Linked DNA regions of Sediminicoccus rosea. Each later gene encodes a partner of the first gene's protein in a complex. Links are inferred from orthologs where the notes say so. Each region holds a gene or a part of one and is shown in the gene's direction. Other genes may lie near its edges.

The links. The genes of interacting proteins can lie anywhere in the genome.
Region 2: the proteins of dnaN (region 1) and R9Z33_RS13095 are in contact, whole or in part, in a solved structure (PDB 1OK7), measured with the Escherichia coli proteins. The link is inferred for Sediminicoccus rosea from one-to-one orthologs.
Region 3: the proteins of dnaN (region 1) and R9Z33_RS13285 are in contact, whole or in part, in a cryo-EM structure (PDB 8GIZ), measured with the Escherichia coli proteins. The link is inferred for Sediminicoccus rosea from one-to-one orthologs.

Annotation. Positions count from the first base shown.
Region 1 is NZ_CP137852.1:4,722,969-4,730,725, reverse strand. The notes cover bases 2,873-5,676. They hold dnaN (DNA polymerase III subunit beta), read left to right. Parts: upstream 2,873-3,612; coding sequence 3,613-4,740; downstream 4,741-5,676. Other genes in these bases: R9Z33_RS22775 (site-specific DNA-methyltransferase), read right to left, coding at 5,214-5,676; R9Z33_RS22780 (GNAT family N-acetyltransferase), read right to left, coding at 4,744-5,217; dnaA (chromosomal replication initiator protein DnaA), read left to right, coding at 2,873-3,479. In the rest of the region: mutM (bifunctional DNA-formamidopyrimidine glycosylase/DNA-(apurinic or apyrimidinic site) lyase), read left to right, coding at 1-522; R9Z33_RS22800 (enoyl-CoA hydratase), read left to right, coding at 558-1,334; rpsT (30S ribosomal protein S20), read left to right, coding at 1,454-1,729; more of dnaA, read left to right, coding at 2,055-2,872; more of R9Z33_RS22775, read right to left, coding at 5,677-6,293; R9Z33_RS22770 (ribonuclease HII), read right to left, coding at 6,352-6,978; R9Z33_RS22765 (Bug family tripartite tricarboxylate transporter substrate binding protein), read left to right, coding at 7,092-7,757. UniProt on the Escherichia coli protein: Confers DNA tethering and processivity to DNA polymerases and other proteins. Acts as a clamp, forming a ring around DNA (a reaction catalyzed by the clamp-loading complex) which diffuses in an ATP-independent manner freely and bidirectionally along dsDNA.
Region 2 is NZ_CP137852.1:2,719,957-2,722,795, forward strand. It holds R9Z33_RS13095 (DNA polymerase IV), read left to right. Parts: upstream 1-702; coding sequence 703-1,977; downstream 1,978-2,839. Other genes in the region: R9Z33_RS13090 (PhoX family protein), read left to right, coding at 1-671; R9Z33_RS13100 (outer membrane protein), read left to right, coding at 2,044-2,839. UniProt on the Escherichia coli protein: Poorly processive, error-prone DNA polymerase involved in translesion repair and untargeted mutagenesis. Copies undamaged DNA at stalled replication forks, which arise in vivo from mismatched or misaligned primer ends.
Region 3 is NZ_CP137852.1:2,754,124-2,757,123, reverse strand. It holds R9Z33_RS13285 (DNA polymerase III subunit delta'), read left to right. Parts: upstream 1-1,005; coding sequence 1,006-1,995; downstream 1,996-3,000. Other genes in the region: metG (methionine--tRNA ligase), read left to right, coding at 2,016-3,000; tmk (dTMP kinase), read left to right, coding at 389-1,009; R9Z33_RS13295 (D-alanyl-D-alanine carboxypeptidase family protein), read left to right, coding at 1-392. UniProt on the Escherichia coli protein: Part of the beta sliding clamp loading complex, which hydrolyzes ATP to load the beta clamp onto primed DNA to form the DNA replication pre-initiation complex.

The DNA of each region.
Region 1 (7,757 bases):
GGCTTCGTGGACCCCCGCCGCTTCGGCTGCGTGGACCTCGTCCCGCGCGACGCCGAGGACGGCCACAAGCTGCTGGCCGGCCTGGGCCCGGAGCCGCTGGAGCCCGGCTTCACGGTCGAGGCGCTGGAGGCGGCGCTGACCGGCAAGATCACCCCGATCAAGGCCGCCCTGCTGGACCAGAAGGTCGTCGCCGGCCTGGGCAACATCTATGTCAGCGAGGCGCTGTACCGCGCCGGGATCTCGCCCCGGCGGCTGGCCGCCACCATTCCGGGCGCCCGGGCCGGGCGTCTGGTGCCGGCCATCACCTCGGTCCTGACCGAGGCGATCGCGGCCGGTGGCTCGAGCCTGCGCGACTATGTGCGGGCGGATGGCGAGCTCGGCGTCTTCCAGGAACGGTTCGACGTCTATGACCGCGCGGGCCAGCCCTGCGCGCGCTGCCCAGGCCCGCCCGCCTGCTCCGGGATCACCCGGCTTGTGCAGTCGGGCCGATCCACCTTCTACTGCGCCAAACATCAACGCTGAGCGGCACGCCGCGGCCGCCAACCTCCGAGGACGCCATGGCCTACGAAATGATCCTGACAGAGACGCAAGGCGCGGTCGCCGTGATCCGGCTGAACCGGCCGCAGGCGCTGAACGCGCTCTGCGACCAGCTGATGGGTGAGCTGGGCGAGGCGCTGCGCGGCTTCGACGCCGACCCCGCCATCGCCGCCATCATCCTGACCGGCTCCGAGAAGGCCTTCGCCGCCGGTGCCGATATCAAGGAGATGAAGGACCGCACCTGGCCGGGCGTCTATTTCGAGGACTTCATCACCGCCCGCTGGGAGGCGGTCACCACCATCAAGAAGCCCGTCATCGCGGCGGTGGCCGGCTTCGCGCTGGGTGGGGGCTGCGAGCTGGCGATGATGTGCGACATGATCATCGCGGCCGACAACGCGAAGTTCGGCCAGCCGGAGATCAACCTCGGCATCATCCCCGGTGCGGGCGGCACCCAGCGCCTGACGCGCGCGGTGGGCAAGGCCAAGGCGATGGACCTCGTGCTCACCGCCCGCATGATGGACGCGACGGAGGCCGAGCGCAGCGGCCTCGTCGCCCGCGTGGTCCCGCTGGACCAGCTGATGGCCGAGGCGATGAAGGTGGGCGAGAAGATCGCAAGCCTCTCGGGCCCCGCCGTCGCCATCGCCAAGGAGGCGGTGAACCGCGCCTTCGAGACGACCCTGGCCGAGGGCGTGCGCTTCGAGCGCAAGATCTTCTATTCGCTCTTCGCGACCGAGGACCAGAAGGAGGGCATGTCGGCCTTCGCCGAGAAGCGCAAGCCCGCTTTCCGCAACCGGTGAGGGGCGCCGCCGCACTTCCCGTCTTGACGATGAGGGGGGCGGGGGCTTAGACCCTCGCTTCCTCGGGCGGCCTTCACCGTCCCTGTCACTCACTCCAGAAGCGATCGCACTCAACGCCCATGGCCAACAATGCTTCCGCGCGCAAGCGCATCCGCCAGACCGAGAAGCGCACCGAGCGCAACCGCATGCGCCGTTCGCGCGTGCGCACCTTCCTGCGCAAGGTCGAGCTGGCGATCGCCGGCGGCGACAAGGAGCAGGCGGCCGCGGCGTTCCAGTCCGCGCAGCCGGAAATGCAGACGGCGGTGACCAAGGGTGTGCTCCATCGCAACACCGTGGCCCGCAAGATGTCGCGCCTCTCGGCTCGCATCAAGGCGCTGAACACCGCTTCGGCCTGATCGCGCCTTCAACTACTGACAATTGGAACGGCTCTGCCGAGGGAAGGCTATTCTTCCCATGGCGGAGCTTTTTCTTGTGGCTGAACGTCACCGCATAGCGACTTGTTTGTCACACTGGGCGTGTTTTTGATAAATGGCGCCTGAACGACTTCAAGCCCGGCTGAAACCTGCGGTAACGTTTCCCCATCATCGCGGTGCCATGCAGCGTGGCGCCACGGTCGGTGTTGAGCATTCCAGTGTCGAGTACCGGGCGGCCCCGCCCTCAAAAACGAGCAACCAATATGCGGCCTCCCCCGAGGAACGCGTTGAGAGACTGAGGACAGGGATGGATCAGGACACGGGCGAGACCCCCCCGCCCAACGCCGGAAAGATCGCCGCCTGCTGGGCCCGCGTCCGCACACGCCTCCGACAGGAGGTGGGTGACGTCGAGTACCGGAACTGGCTGCGGCAGATGAGCCTGGCCGGTGTCGAGGGGGAAAGCGTCCTCATCCACCTGCCCACGCGCTTCCTGCGGGACTGGGTGCGCGACCATTACGGCGACCGGCTGCGCCTGCTCTGCCAGGCGGAGATGCCCGGCGTGCGCCTGGTGGAGCTGCGCGTGCAGGCCGCCTCCCGCGCCGAGAAGGCCGCGATCGAGCAGGAGGTGGCCGAGGCCTCGCCCCTCGCCGAGAGCCTCGCGCCCGCCGCCGCCACGCCGGCGATGGCCGAGCCCGTCCGCAACGACTGGCTGGTGCCGCTCGACCCCCGCTTTACCTTCGACAGCTTCGTCGTCGGCAAGCCCAATGAATTCGCGCATGCCTGCGCCCGCCGCGTGGCGGAGAAGCCCGCCCAGGCCGGCTTCAACCCGCTCTTCCTCTATGGCGGCGTGGGGCTGGGCAAGACGCATCTGATGCACGCCATCGCGTGGTCCCTGCGGGAGCGCGACCCGAACCTCTCCGTCGCCTACATGTCGGCCGAGAAGTTCATGTACCGCTTCATCGCGGCACTCCGCAGCCACAACACCATGGAGTTCAAGACGCAGCTGCGCTCGGTCCATGTGCTGATGGTGGATGACCTGCAGTTCCTGATCGGCAAGGACAACACGCAGGAGGAGTTCTTCCACACCTTCAATGCGCTGATCGACGCCGGCAAGCAGATCATCATCTCGGCCGACAAGGCGCCGAATGACCTCTCGGGCATCGAGGACCGCCTGCGCACCCGCCTCTCCGGCGGCATCGTGGCCGACCTGCACGCGACGACCTATGAGCTGCGCCTCTCCATCCTGCAGTCCAAGGCGACCATCTCCGGCGTCGAGGTGCCGCCCCGCGTGCAGGAGCTGCTGGCCCGCAAGATCGCCTCCAACGTCCGGGACCTGGAGGGCGCGCTGAACCGCGTGGTGGCGCATGCCAAGCTCTTCGGCCGGCCGGTCACGCTGGAATCCGTGCCCGAGGTGCTCTCCGACATCCTGCGCGCGCATGACAAGCGCCTCTCGATCGACGACATCCAGCGCAAGGTGGCCGAGCACTATAACATCCGCCTGACCGAAATGGCCTCGGCCCGCCGCTCCCGCGCGGTGGCCCGGCCGCGCCAGGTGGCGATGTATCTGGCGAAGCAGCTGACCTCCCGCTCGCTGCCCGAGATCGGCCGGCGCTTCGGCAACCGGGATCACACGACCGTGCTGCACGCGGTGAACAAGATCACGGAGCTGATGGCCGAGGATCCGGCTTTCGCCGAGGATGTGACCCTGCTCAGGAAGATGCTGGAGATGTAAGGGGCTTTGCCCCTCAGACCCCAGCAGGGAGCCTGCTCCCTGCACCCTGCTTTGACCGTTTCGGCCGGGATGCTACAGAAATCCCCGTATTGCGCGGCGATTCGCGCCATCGGACAGCAAGGGACCGGGAGAGATGAAGTTCAGCGTCGAGCGCGCCATCCTGCTCAAGGCCCTCGGGCACACGCAATCCGTGGTCGAGCGCCGGAACACCATTCCCATCCTCGCCAATATCCTGCTGGACGCGAAGGAAGGCACGCTGCGCCTGACCGCGACCGACATGGAAATCGCCATCGTCGAGGAAGTGCCCGGCGTGCAGGTGGCCCGCCCCGGCCGCACCACCGCCCCCGCCGCCACCCTTTATGAAATCGTCCGCAAGCTGCCGGATGGCGCGACGGTCGAGCTCGACCACAAGGGCGGCGACGCGCCCCTGACGCTGCGCGCCGGCCGCTTCAGCACCAGCCTGCCGGTGCTCCCGGTCGAGGACTTCCCCTCGATGACCGAGGGCGCGCTGCCGCATCAATTCAAGCTGGAGGCGGCCAAGCTGCGCGGCATGATCGCCCGCACGCGCTTCGCCATCTCCACCGAGGAAACCCGCTACTACCTGAACGGCATCTACCTGCACGTCGCCGAGGACGCCTCGGGCCGCAAGCTCCGCGCCGCCGCGACCGACGGCCACCGCCTGGCCCGTGTCGAGACCGACCTGCCGGACGGCGCCTCGGCGATGCCGGGCGTCATCATCCCGCGCAAGACCGTCAACGAGCTGAACAAGCTCGCCGAGGAGACGCGCGACGAGATCGAGTTCCGCCTCTCCGACACCAAGATCAGCTTCCGCGTCGGCACCGTCACGCTGACCAGCAAGCTGATCGACGGCACCTTCCCGGATTATGAGCGCGTGATCCCGCGCAACAACGACAAGGTCATGGAAGTCGGCACCCAGGCCTTCGCCCAGGCGGTGGGCCGGGTGGCCGCGATCTCCAGCGAGCGGTCGCGCCCGGTGAAGCTCAGCATCTCCAGCGACAACCTGCTGCTGACGGCCTCCAGCGCCGAGCAGGGCGAAGCGCGCGAGGAGCTGGATGAGGGGCTGGTCACCTATGCCTCCTCGCCCATCGAGATCGGTTTCCAGGCGCGCTACCTGAACGACATCACCGAGCAGGTGGGCGAGACGCTGCGCTTCAAGTTCTCCGATGGCAGCGCGCCGACCGTGGTGCAGGACGCGGCGGATGACGACGCGCTCTACGTCCTGATGCCGATGCGGGTCTGAGGCTCAGGACCACTCCAACCGGAGTTCGGTGACGGCCTTGCCCCATTGGGTGGCCGTCAGCCGCTCGACTTCCACGAAGCCCGCTTCGGCATAGAGGCGGGCGGCGGCCGGTAGCCCGTCCAGTGTCCAGAGATAGACCCGGCCGATGCCCTGCGCCCGCGCATGGGCCAGCGCCTCGCCCAGCAGCCGCCGGCCGAGGCCGCTGCCGCGCAGCGATGCGTCCAGGATGAACCAGCGCAGATGGCCGAGGCCGTGGCCCTCATCCTCCAGCGCGATGGAACCCAGCGCCCGGCCGTCATGCTCCACCGCGCGGAAGAAATCCCCCGGCGAGCGCGGCTTGGTCAGGAAATCTCCGAGTTCCCGCGCCACCTTCGCCTCGAAGACGGCGCCGAAGCCGTGGCTCGCGGCATAATGCCGCGCATGCAGCGCGGCGATGTCCCCGACCAGGCCGGGGAACCAGTCCTCGTGGATCTTCACCCGGCCAGTTCGGTGCGGAAGACGTCCAGCAGCTTCAGCGCGCCATCCGCCTGCACCAGGTGCCAGAAGGTCCAGCCATTGCAGGAGGGCGCCTCCTGCACCGCGGCGCCCACGCCATGGATGGAGCCGCGCGCCGTGCCGCAGGCGATGGTGCCATCGGCGAAGACCTGCGCGGCCCAGCGGCGGTGGCGGTCGGTCAGCGTGGCGCCGGGCTGCACCAGCCCGCGCTCCACCAGGCTGCCGAAGGCGATGCGCGGCTGTTCCTTGCGCGTGGGTGTCGGCGCCGTCTCGACATCGCCCAGCGGCTGGATGGCGGCGATGCGGCGCTCGGCGGCGGCGGCATAGGTGGGGTCGCGCTCGATGCCGATGAAGCGCCGGCCGAGCCGCTTGGCGACGGCGCCCGTGGTGCCCGAACCGCTGAAGGGATCGAGGATCACATCGCCCTTCTGCGTGCAGGAGAGGATGACGCGGTGGAGCAGCGCCTCGGGCTTCTGCGTCGGGTGGAGCTTGTTGCCCGCCTCGTCGCGCAGGCGCTCATTGCCGGTGCAGAGCGGGATGTACCAGTCGCTGCGCATCTGCAGGTCGTCGTTGAGCGCCTTCATCGCGGCGTAGTTGAAGCGGTATTTCGCGTCCTCGCTGCGGGCGGCCCAGATCAGCGTCTCATGCGCGTTGGTGAAGCGCCGGCCGCGGAAATTCGGCATCGGGTTGGCCTTGCGCCAGATGACGTCGTTCAGGATCCAGAAGCCGAGGTCCTGCAACGCGGTGCCGAGGCGGAAGATGTTGTGGTAGCTGCCGATGAGCCAGAGCGTGCCGTCCTTGCGCAGGACGCGGCGGCATTCCGTCAGCCATTCGCGCGTGAAGGCGTCATAGGCCGCGAAATCGGTGAACTGGTCCCAGGCGTCATCCACCGCGTCCACCAGGCTGTGGTCGGGGCGGTGCAGCGTGCCGCGGAGCTGCAGGTTGTAGGGCGGGTCGGCGAAGACCGCGTGCACCGAGGCGGGCGGCAGGGCGCGCAGCGTCTCGATGCAGTCGCCCAGCAGGATCCTGTCGAGCGGTATCTCGAGACCAGCGCCCAAGGCGGGAAGTTCCTTCGCGAATCGAAGGCCTGAACATGCGTGACGCGGAGTCGCGCCGTCAACAGCGGTGCCGCGCGAAGGCTTCCTCCACCGGCCCGAAGCCGCGCCGGTGATGTGGCGAGGGCCCGTGCTCCAGCAGGGCCTGGCGATGCTGCGCGGTGGGATAGCCCTGGTGCCGCGCGAAGCCATAGGCCGGCCAGCGCGCATCCAGCCGCGCCATCCCGGCGTCACGCAACGTCTTCGCCAGGATCGAGGCGGCGGCGATGGAGAGGCTGAGGCCATCGCCGCCCACCACGCAGCGCACCGGGCAGGGGAGGGGCGGCGGGCGGTTGCCGTCCACCAGCGCGAGGCCGGGCATCACGGGCAATCGCAGCAGCGCGCGGCGCATGGCCAGCAGCGAGGCGGCGAGGATGTTGATCCGCCCGATCTCGGCGGCCGAGGCGCCGCCCAGCGCGAAGGCCACGATGCCCTGGCGCTGGGCGTCGCGCAGCGCCAGCGCGGCGTTGCGGCGCGCGGCCTCCTTCAGGCGCTTGCTGTCATCCAGCAGCGCGGCGAGCGGGGCGGGGCAGGGGCGGAGGAAGACGACGGCGGCCGCGATGACGGGGCCGGCGAGCGGCCCGCGCCCGGCCTCGTCCAGCCCGGCGACCAGGCCGCCGGCCGCCTGCTCGAGGCGGAAGTCAGGCATGGGGCGCGCCGCCGCCGATCACGAATTGTGACGCGGCCGAAACCCTCTTGCGATGGAATGTAAACATTTCTACATGAATTTCAGTTAACCAAAAATCCATCCTGGAGACATCCATGCTTCTGACATCCCGCCGCGGCCTCCTGGCCGCCAGCGCCACCGGCTTGCTTGCCGGCAAATCCGCCCTGGCTCAACCGGCGCTGCCCGCCAATTGGCCGGACCGGCCGATCCGCATCATCGTCCCCTATGCGGCGGGCGGCATCACGGATGTGATCAGCCGTGGCATGGCGGTCGGCCTGCAGGGCACGCTGGGCCAGCCCGTGGTGGTCGAGAACCGGCCGGGCGCCAATGGCACCGTGGGCACGCTGGTGGCGGCGCGCGCCCCGGCCGATGGCACCACCCTGACCATGGGCATCACCGACACCTTCGCCATCAACCGCTCCACCTTCCGCTCGCTCCCCTACAGCGACGAGAACGACTTCGTGCCCATTTCCATGGTCACGCGCGTCCCCTTCGCGCTCATGGTGGGCGCGCATCGCCGCGAGATCACGGATTATGCGAGCTTCATCCGCGAGGCGCGGCGCGAGGCCGGGCGCCTCAGCCATGCCTCCTGGGGCGTCGGCTCCTCCTCGCACCTCGCCTTCGAGTTCGTGGCCCGGGCGGAGCGCTTCGAGAAGCTGCACGTGCCCTTCGCCGCGCAGGCACCGGGCATGCAGGCCGTCGCCTCGGGCCAGGTGGACTCCATGATGCTGCCGGTGGGTGGCGCCAACAGCCTGGCGGTG
Region 2 (2,839 bases), 2.0 Mb from region 1 along the record:
TCCAGGCCCGCCGCGCGGCGGACCTGCTGGGCGCCACGCCCATGGACCGCCCGGAGGATGTCGAGGCCAATCCGGTGAATGGCCGCGTCTATGTCATGCTCACCAACAACGCCAACCGCACGGCCGAGCAGGTGAACCCCGCCAATCCACGTGCCGCCAACACGCATGGCCATGTGGTGGAGTTGATCCCCCCCGGCGCGCCCAGCCAGCCGGACCACGCGGCCGAGACCATGCGCTGGGGCCTGTTCCTGCGCGCCGGCAAGCCGGGCGTGGACCCCGGCACGGAATACCACCGCGCCACCAGCGACCAGGGCTGGCTGTCCTGCCCCGACAATTGCGCCTTCGACAGCAAGGGCCGGATCTGGATCGCGACGGATGGGGCGGGCAGTACGGCGGGCATCGCCGATGGCGTCTGGGTGGCGGACACCACCGGTGCCGGGCGCGCGCTCACGCGCCTCTTCTACCAGGCGCCGACCGGAGCCGAGGTCTGCGGCCCCTGGATCCTGCCCGATGACAGCGCGCTCTTCCTGGCGATCCAGCATCCTGGCCAGAATTCCGGCAGCAATTTCGAAACCCCCTCGACCCGCTGGCCGGACTTCGCGGAGGGAATGCCGCCGCGCCCCTCGGTCATCGTCATCACCCATGCGGGCGGGGCGGCGATCGGCAGTTGAAGCGTGCCGCGCCGGGCCGCATCCTCCACCGATGCCCGACCCGGCCCTCTGCCGCGACTGCCTGAGCGCCGATCCCGGCCCGGGCGCCGCCTGCCGCCATTGCGGCGGGCGGCGGGTGGTCCGCCATCCGGAGCTCTACACGCTCACCATCGCCCATGTGGATTGCGACGCCTTCTATGCGAGCGTCGAGAAGCGCGACCGGCCGGAACTCGCGAGCAAGCCCGTGCTGGTGGGTGGCGGGCGGCGCGGCGTCGTGGCCGCCTGCTGTTACATCGCCCGCGGCTACGGCATCCACAGCGCCATGCCCATGTTCAAGGCGCTGGCCGCCTGCCCGGATGCCGTCGTCATCAAGCCCGACATCGCCAAATACGCGCGGGAGGGCACGCGCATCCGCGCCCTGATGGAGGCGCTGACCCCCCTCGTGCAGCCGCTCTCCATTGACGAGGCGGTGCTGGACCTCGCGGGCACCGAGGCGCTGCACAAGGCGCCGCCCGCCGTGACGCTGGCCCGCCTCGCACGCGACGTGGAGCGCGAGGTGGGGGTGACCATCTCGATCGGCCTCGCGGCCAACCGCCTCATGGCCAAGCTCGCGGTGGGGCGGGACAAGCCGCGCGGCTTCGCGGTGATCGGGGCTGGCGAGGCGGCCGCCTGGCTCGCGCCGCAGCGGGTGGGCGTGCTGCCCGGCATCGGCCCGGCAGCGGCGCGGCGGCTGGAGACGGCGGGCATCACCCGCCTCGGCCAGCTCGCCGCGCTGGATGACAGGGCGGCGGTCGCGCGCCTCGGCGCCGATGGCCCGGCGCTCGCCGCCCGCGCCCGCGGCGAGGATGACCGCCCGGTGAACCCGGAGCGCGAGACGAAATCCGTCAGCGCCGAGACCACCTTCGAGGAGGACCTCTCCGACCTCGCCGCGCTGGAGGCGGTGCTCTGGCGGATGAGCGAGAAGCTCGCCGCGCGGCTGGCGGGGAAGGGGCTTTCGGCCGGGGGCGTGGTGCTCAAGCTCAAGACCGCCGGCTTCGAAAGCCTGACCCGCAGCGCCCGCCTGCCGGGCCCGACCCTCCTGCCCGAGACGCTGTTTGACGCGGCGCGCCCGCTGCTGGCCCGCGCGGCCGATGGCTCGCGCTACAGGCTGCTGGGCCTGGGTGCCGCGCCGCTCTGCCCGGCGGAGGAAGCGGACCGCGGGGATCTCGCCGATCCGGGTGCCCCACGCCGCGCGGCCAAGTGGCGCGCCGTTGAGGCGCTGCGGGAGCGCTTCGGTTCGGCCAGCGTGGTGGCCGGACGATCCTTGCGGAATACGGACAAATCCTAACGATCACGAAAAGAAAAGGAGCCTATCTTCACAGCCGGTGCAACTTTCAGTTGGGGGAAGAATTCAATGTTCATGTTTCATGGCGTGCCGACGCGGCCACGGCTCTCACACGCTCTGGGGGCCATCGCGGTCCTGGGTCTTGCGGGGGCTTCCGGCGCGGCGGCCCAGGCCCCGGCCGGTGACTTCGCGGTCCCGACCCAGGGCCTCTACATCGGCGCCGGCGGCGCCTTCAACGTCACCCGCTTCGGCACGCAAAACGTCTATGCCCTCGGCATTTCGGACGTCTACCAGAACGGCGTCCGCGTCTCGAGCGGCTCGGCCGCCGGCCCGGCGCGCGTACCGCTCGGCACCGAGACGGGCTTCGCGCCGGCGGCGCAGATCGGCTATTTCCAGAACTTCGCCGAAAGCCGCTGGCTCTGGGGCGTGAAGGCCTCCTACAGCTACCTCGGCACGACGGCGAGCACGCCCAATGCGCTGCTGCCGCAGGCGGGTGCCTTCACCGATGCCAGGACGGGGGCGAGCACCCCGTTTCTTGGCAATGCGGTCGTGCGCTCCTTCGAGCAGAAGGCGGAGCACCAGATCACCCTCACGCCCTTCATCGGCCATGCCCATCAGAGGGGCTTCCTCTATCTGGGCGGTGGGCCCACGCTGACGCGCCTCAGCACCCAGATGAACGGCCTGGTGGGCTTCGCCGACATCAACGGGAACCGAAGCGAGATCTCCGGGCCTCCGCAGAATTTCTCGAGCGCGGCCTGGGTCTGGGGGGCGATGTTCGTCGCCGGCGTCACCTATTTCGTGGACGCCAACTGGTTCCTGGACGTGACCTACACCGCCTCGACCACGCAGCGGCAGACAGGCCAGT
Region 3 (3,000 bases), 2.0 Mb from region 1 along the record:
CCACCATGCGGGCGCGCGGCGAGGAGGCGGAGCGCCTCATGGAATGGGGCTTCCGCGAGTTCGACAATGTCGTCCTGTTCCGCGCGGCCGACACGATCGAGGAGGTGCCCGTCCATCTGGGCGAGCGCCGCACCGTGCCGCTGATCGGCGGGCGCGAGGTGGTGGCGACCGTCCCGCGCGGCTGGCGGGACAGCCTGCAGGCGCGCATCCGCTTCGAAGCGCCGGTGCCGGCCCCGGTGGTGAAGGGGCAAGAACTGGGCCGCCTCGAAATCTCGGGGCGCGGCGTGCCGCCGATGGCATTGCCGCTCTATGCGGGTGCGGATGTGGAGCGGCTGGGTCTGCTGGCGCGCATTCCCGCGGTGATCGGCCGGATGATGGGTGGCGGGACTTGAATCCCAAGTTCATCACGCTCGAGGGCGGTGAGGGCTCAGGAAAGACAACCCAGGGAAAAAATCTTGCCGCCTGGCTTGCCGCTTCTGGGTATTCCGTCCTTCGCACCAGGGAGCCGGGGGGATCCGCGGGGGCCGAAGCCATCCGCGGACTGCTGCTCGGCCGTTCGGGCTGGGACCCCGTGGCGGAAATGGCGCTGCATTTCGCCGCGCGACGCGAGCACTGGGCCCGCAGCATCCAGCCCAGTCTCGCCGCCGGCAGCTTTGTCGTCTGTGACCGCTTCTTCGACAGCACGCTGGCCTATCAGGTGGCCGGGCAGGGGGCGCCGCGCGCGGCCTGGGAGGGGTTGCGGGCCGTCACCCTGGGTGATGTGGCGCCGGACCTCACCCTCTATCTGGACGTGCCGGTGGCGCTTGGCGTGTCGCGCGCGATGGAGCGAGGGGATGCGAACCGCTATGACCGCCTCGGCCTCGAATTCCATGAGCGGATCAGGCAATCCTTCCTGGCACAGGCGGCCGCCGAGCCAGGACGTTTTGCCGTGATCGACGCCTCGGCCCCCCTCGCCGCCGTCACCGAGGCCGTGATCGCCACCACGCGCGCCAGGCTTGGCTTGCCGTGATCCTGCCGCGCGGGAATCCCATCCTTGCAGGCCATGAGCAGGCGGCGGCCAGCCTCGGCGCGGCTGCGCGTTCAGGCCGGCTGCACCATGCCTGGCTGTTCTGCGGGCCGCCCGGGATCGGCAAGGCGACGCTGGCCTATCGCTTCGCGCGCTGGCTGCTCGCCGGCCAGCCGCCTGGCGCGGAGCCGTTGCATGTTGCGGAGACGGACCCGGTCTTCCGCCGCGTCGCCGCCGGCAGCCATCCCGACCTCATGGTGCTGGAACCCCAGGCCGAGCCTGGCAAGCGCCGCATCATCAAGGTGGACGAGGCGCGCGAGGCCCGCGCCTTCCTGAACCTCACCGCGGCCGAGGGCGGCTGGCGCGTCGTCATCATGGATGAGGTGGAGGCGATGGAGGCGGCCTCCGCCAACACCATCCTGAAGACGCTGGAGGAGCCGCCGCCGCGCACCGTCCTGCTGCTGATCACGGCCTCGCCCGGGCGGCTGCTGCCCACCATCCGCAGCCGTTGCCGGCGCCTCGACCTCTTCGCGCTTGAGGATGCGGCGATGGAGCGCCTGCTCGGCGAGTGGCTGCCCGACCTGCCGCGCCTGGACCGGATGGAGCTGATCCGCCTCGCCGAGGGCTCGCCCGGGCGGGCGCTGGAACTGGCGCAGGGGGAGGGGGTTGAGCTGGCGCGCCTGGCCGATGCCACCCTGCAGGACCTGCCGCGCGGCCTGGCCGCCCATGCGCTCGCCGACCGGATCGCGGGGCGGGAGGCGGCGCTGGCCTTTCCGGCCTTCTTCAACCTGCTGCTGCGGGGCCTCTCCCAGGCGGTGCGCGCCGCGGCGCGCGGCGAGCCGGCCGCGCCCTGGCTCGGCCAGCGCCCGCTCGCCGAATGGGTGGAGGCGGCGGAGGCGGTGGCGAAGCTGGTGCAGGAGACGGAACGCCTCTCGCTGGACCGCCGCCAGGCCGTCCTGGTGGCCATGGACAGCTTGCGGGGACGCTAGAGGCGCTTCATAGGTCAGGCATGAGCCCGATCTACCTGACCACCCCGATCTATTACGTCAATGACAAGCCGCATATCGGCCACGCCTATACGAGCCTGGCGACCGATGTGCTGGCCCGCTGGCACCGGCTGGCGGGGCGGGAGGTCTATTTCCTGACCGGCACGGACGAGCATGGCCAGAAGGTGGAGAAGGCCGCGCAGGATGCGGGCGAGGACCCGCAGGCCTTCACCGACCGTGTCAGCCAGGCCTTCCGCGACCTCACGGTCACGATGGGCTTTTCCAATGACGGCTTCATCCGCACCACGGAGAAGCGCCATTACGAAGCCTGCCAGGCGCTGTGGAAGCGCCTCGTCGAGCGCGGCCAGATCTATCTCGGCGCCTATGAGGGCTGGTACGCGGTGCGCGACGAGGCCTTCTACGGCCCGGACGAGCTCACCGAGCGAGATGGCGTGAAATACGCCCCCTCGGGCGCGCCGGTGGAATGGGTGCGGGAGCCCTCTTATTTCTTCCGACTTTCAGCTTGGGCCGACAAGCTACTGAAATACTACGAAACCAACCCTGATTTCATCGCCCCGGCCAGCCGACGGAACGAGGTGATCAGCTTCATCAAGTCGGGACTGTCGGATCTCTCCATCTCTCGCACTTCGTTCCGCTGGGGCGTGCCGGTGCCGGGGGATGACGCTCATGTGATGTATGTCTGGCTCGATGCCCTCACAAACTACATCACGGCCTTGGGCTATCCTGATGAAAAATCGGAACTTTGGAAGTTCTGGCCGGCTGATGTGCATTTCGTCGGCAAGGACATCCTGCGCTTCCACGCCATCTACTGGCCGGCCTTCCTGATGGCGGCCGACCTGCCGCCGCCGAGGCGCGTCTTCGCGCATGGCTGGTGGACCAATGAGGGGCAGAAGATCAGCAAGTCCCTCGGCAATGTCATTGATCCCCTGGCGCTGGTGGAGGAGTTCGGCCTCGACCCCGTGCGGTACTTCCTGCTGCGCGAAGTGC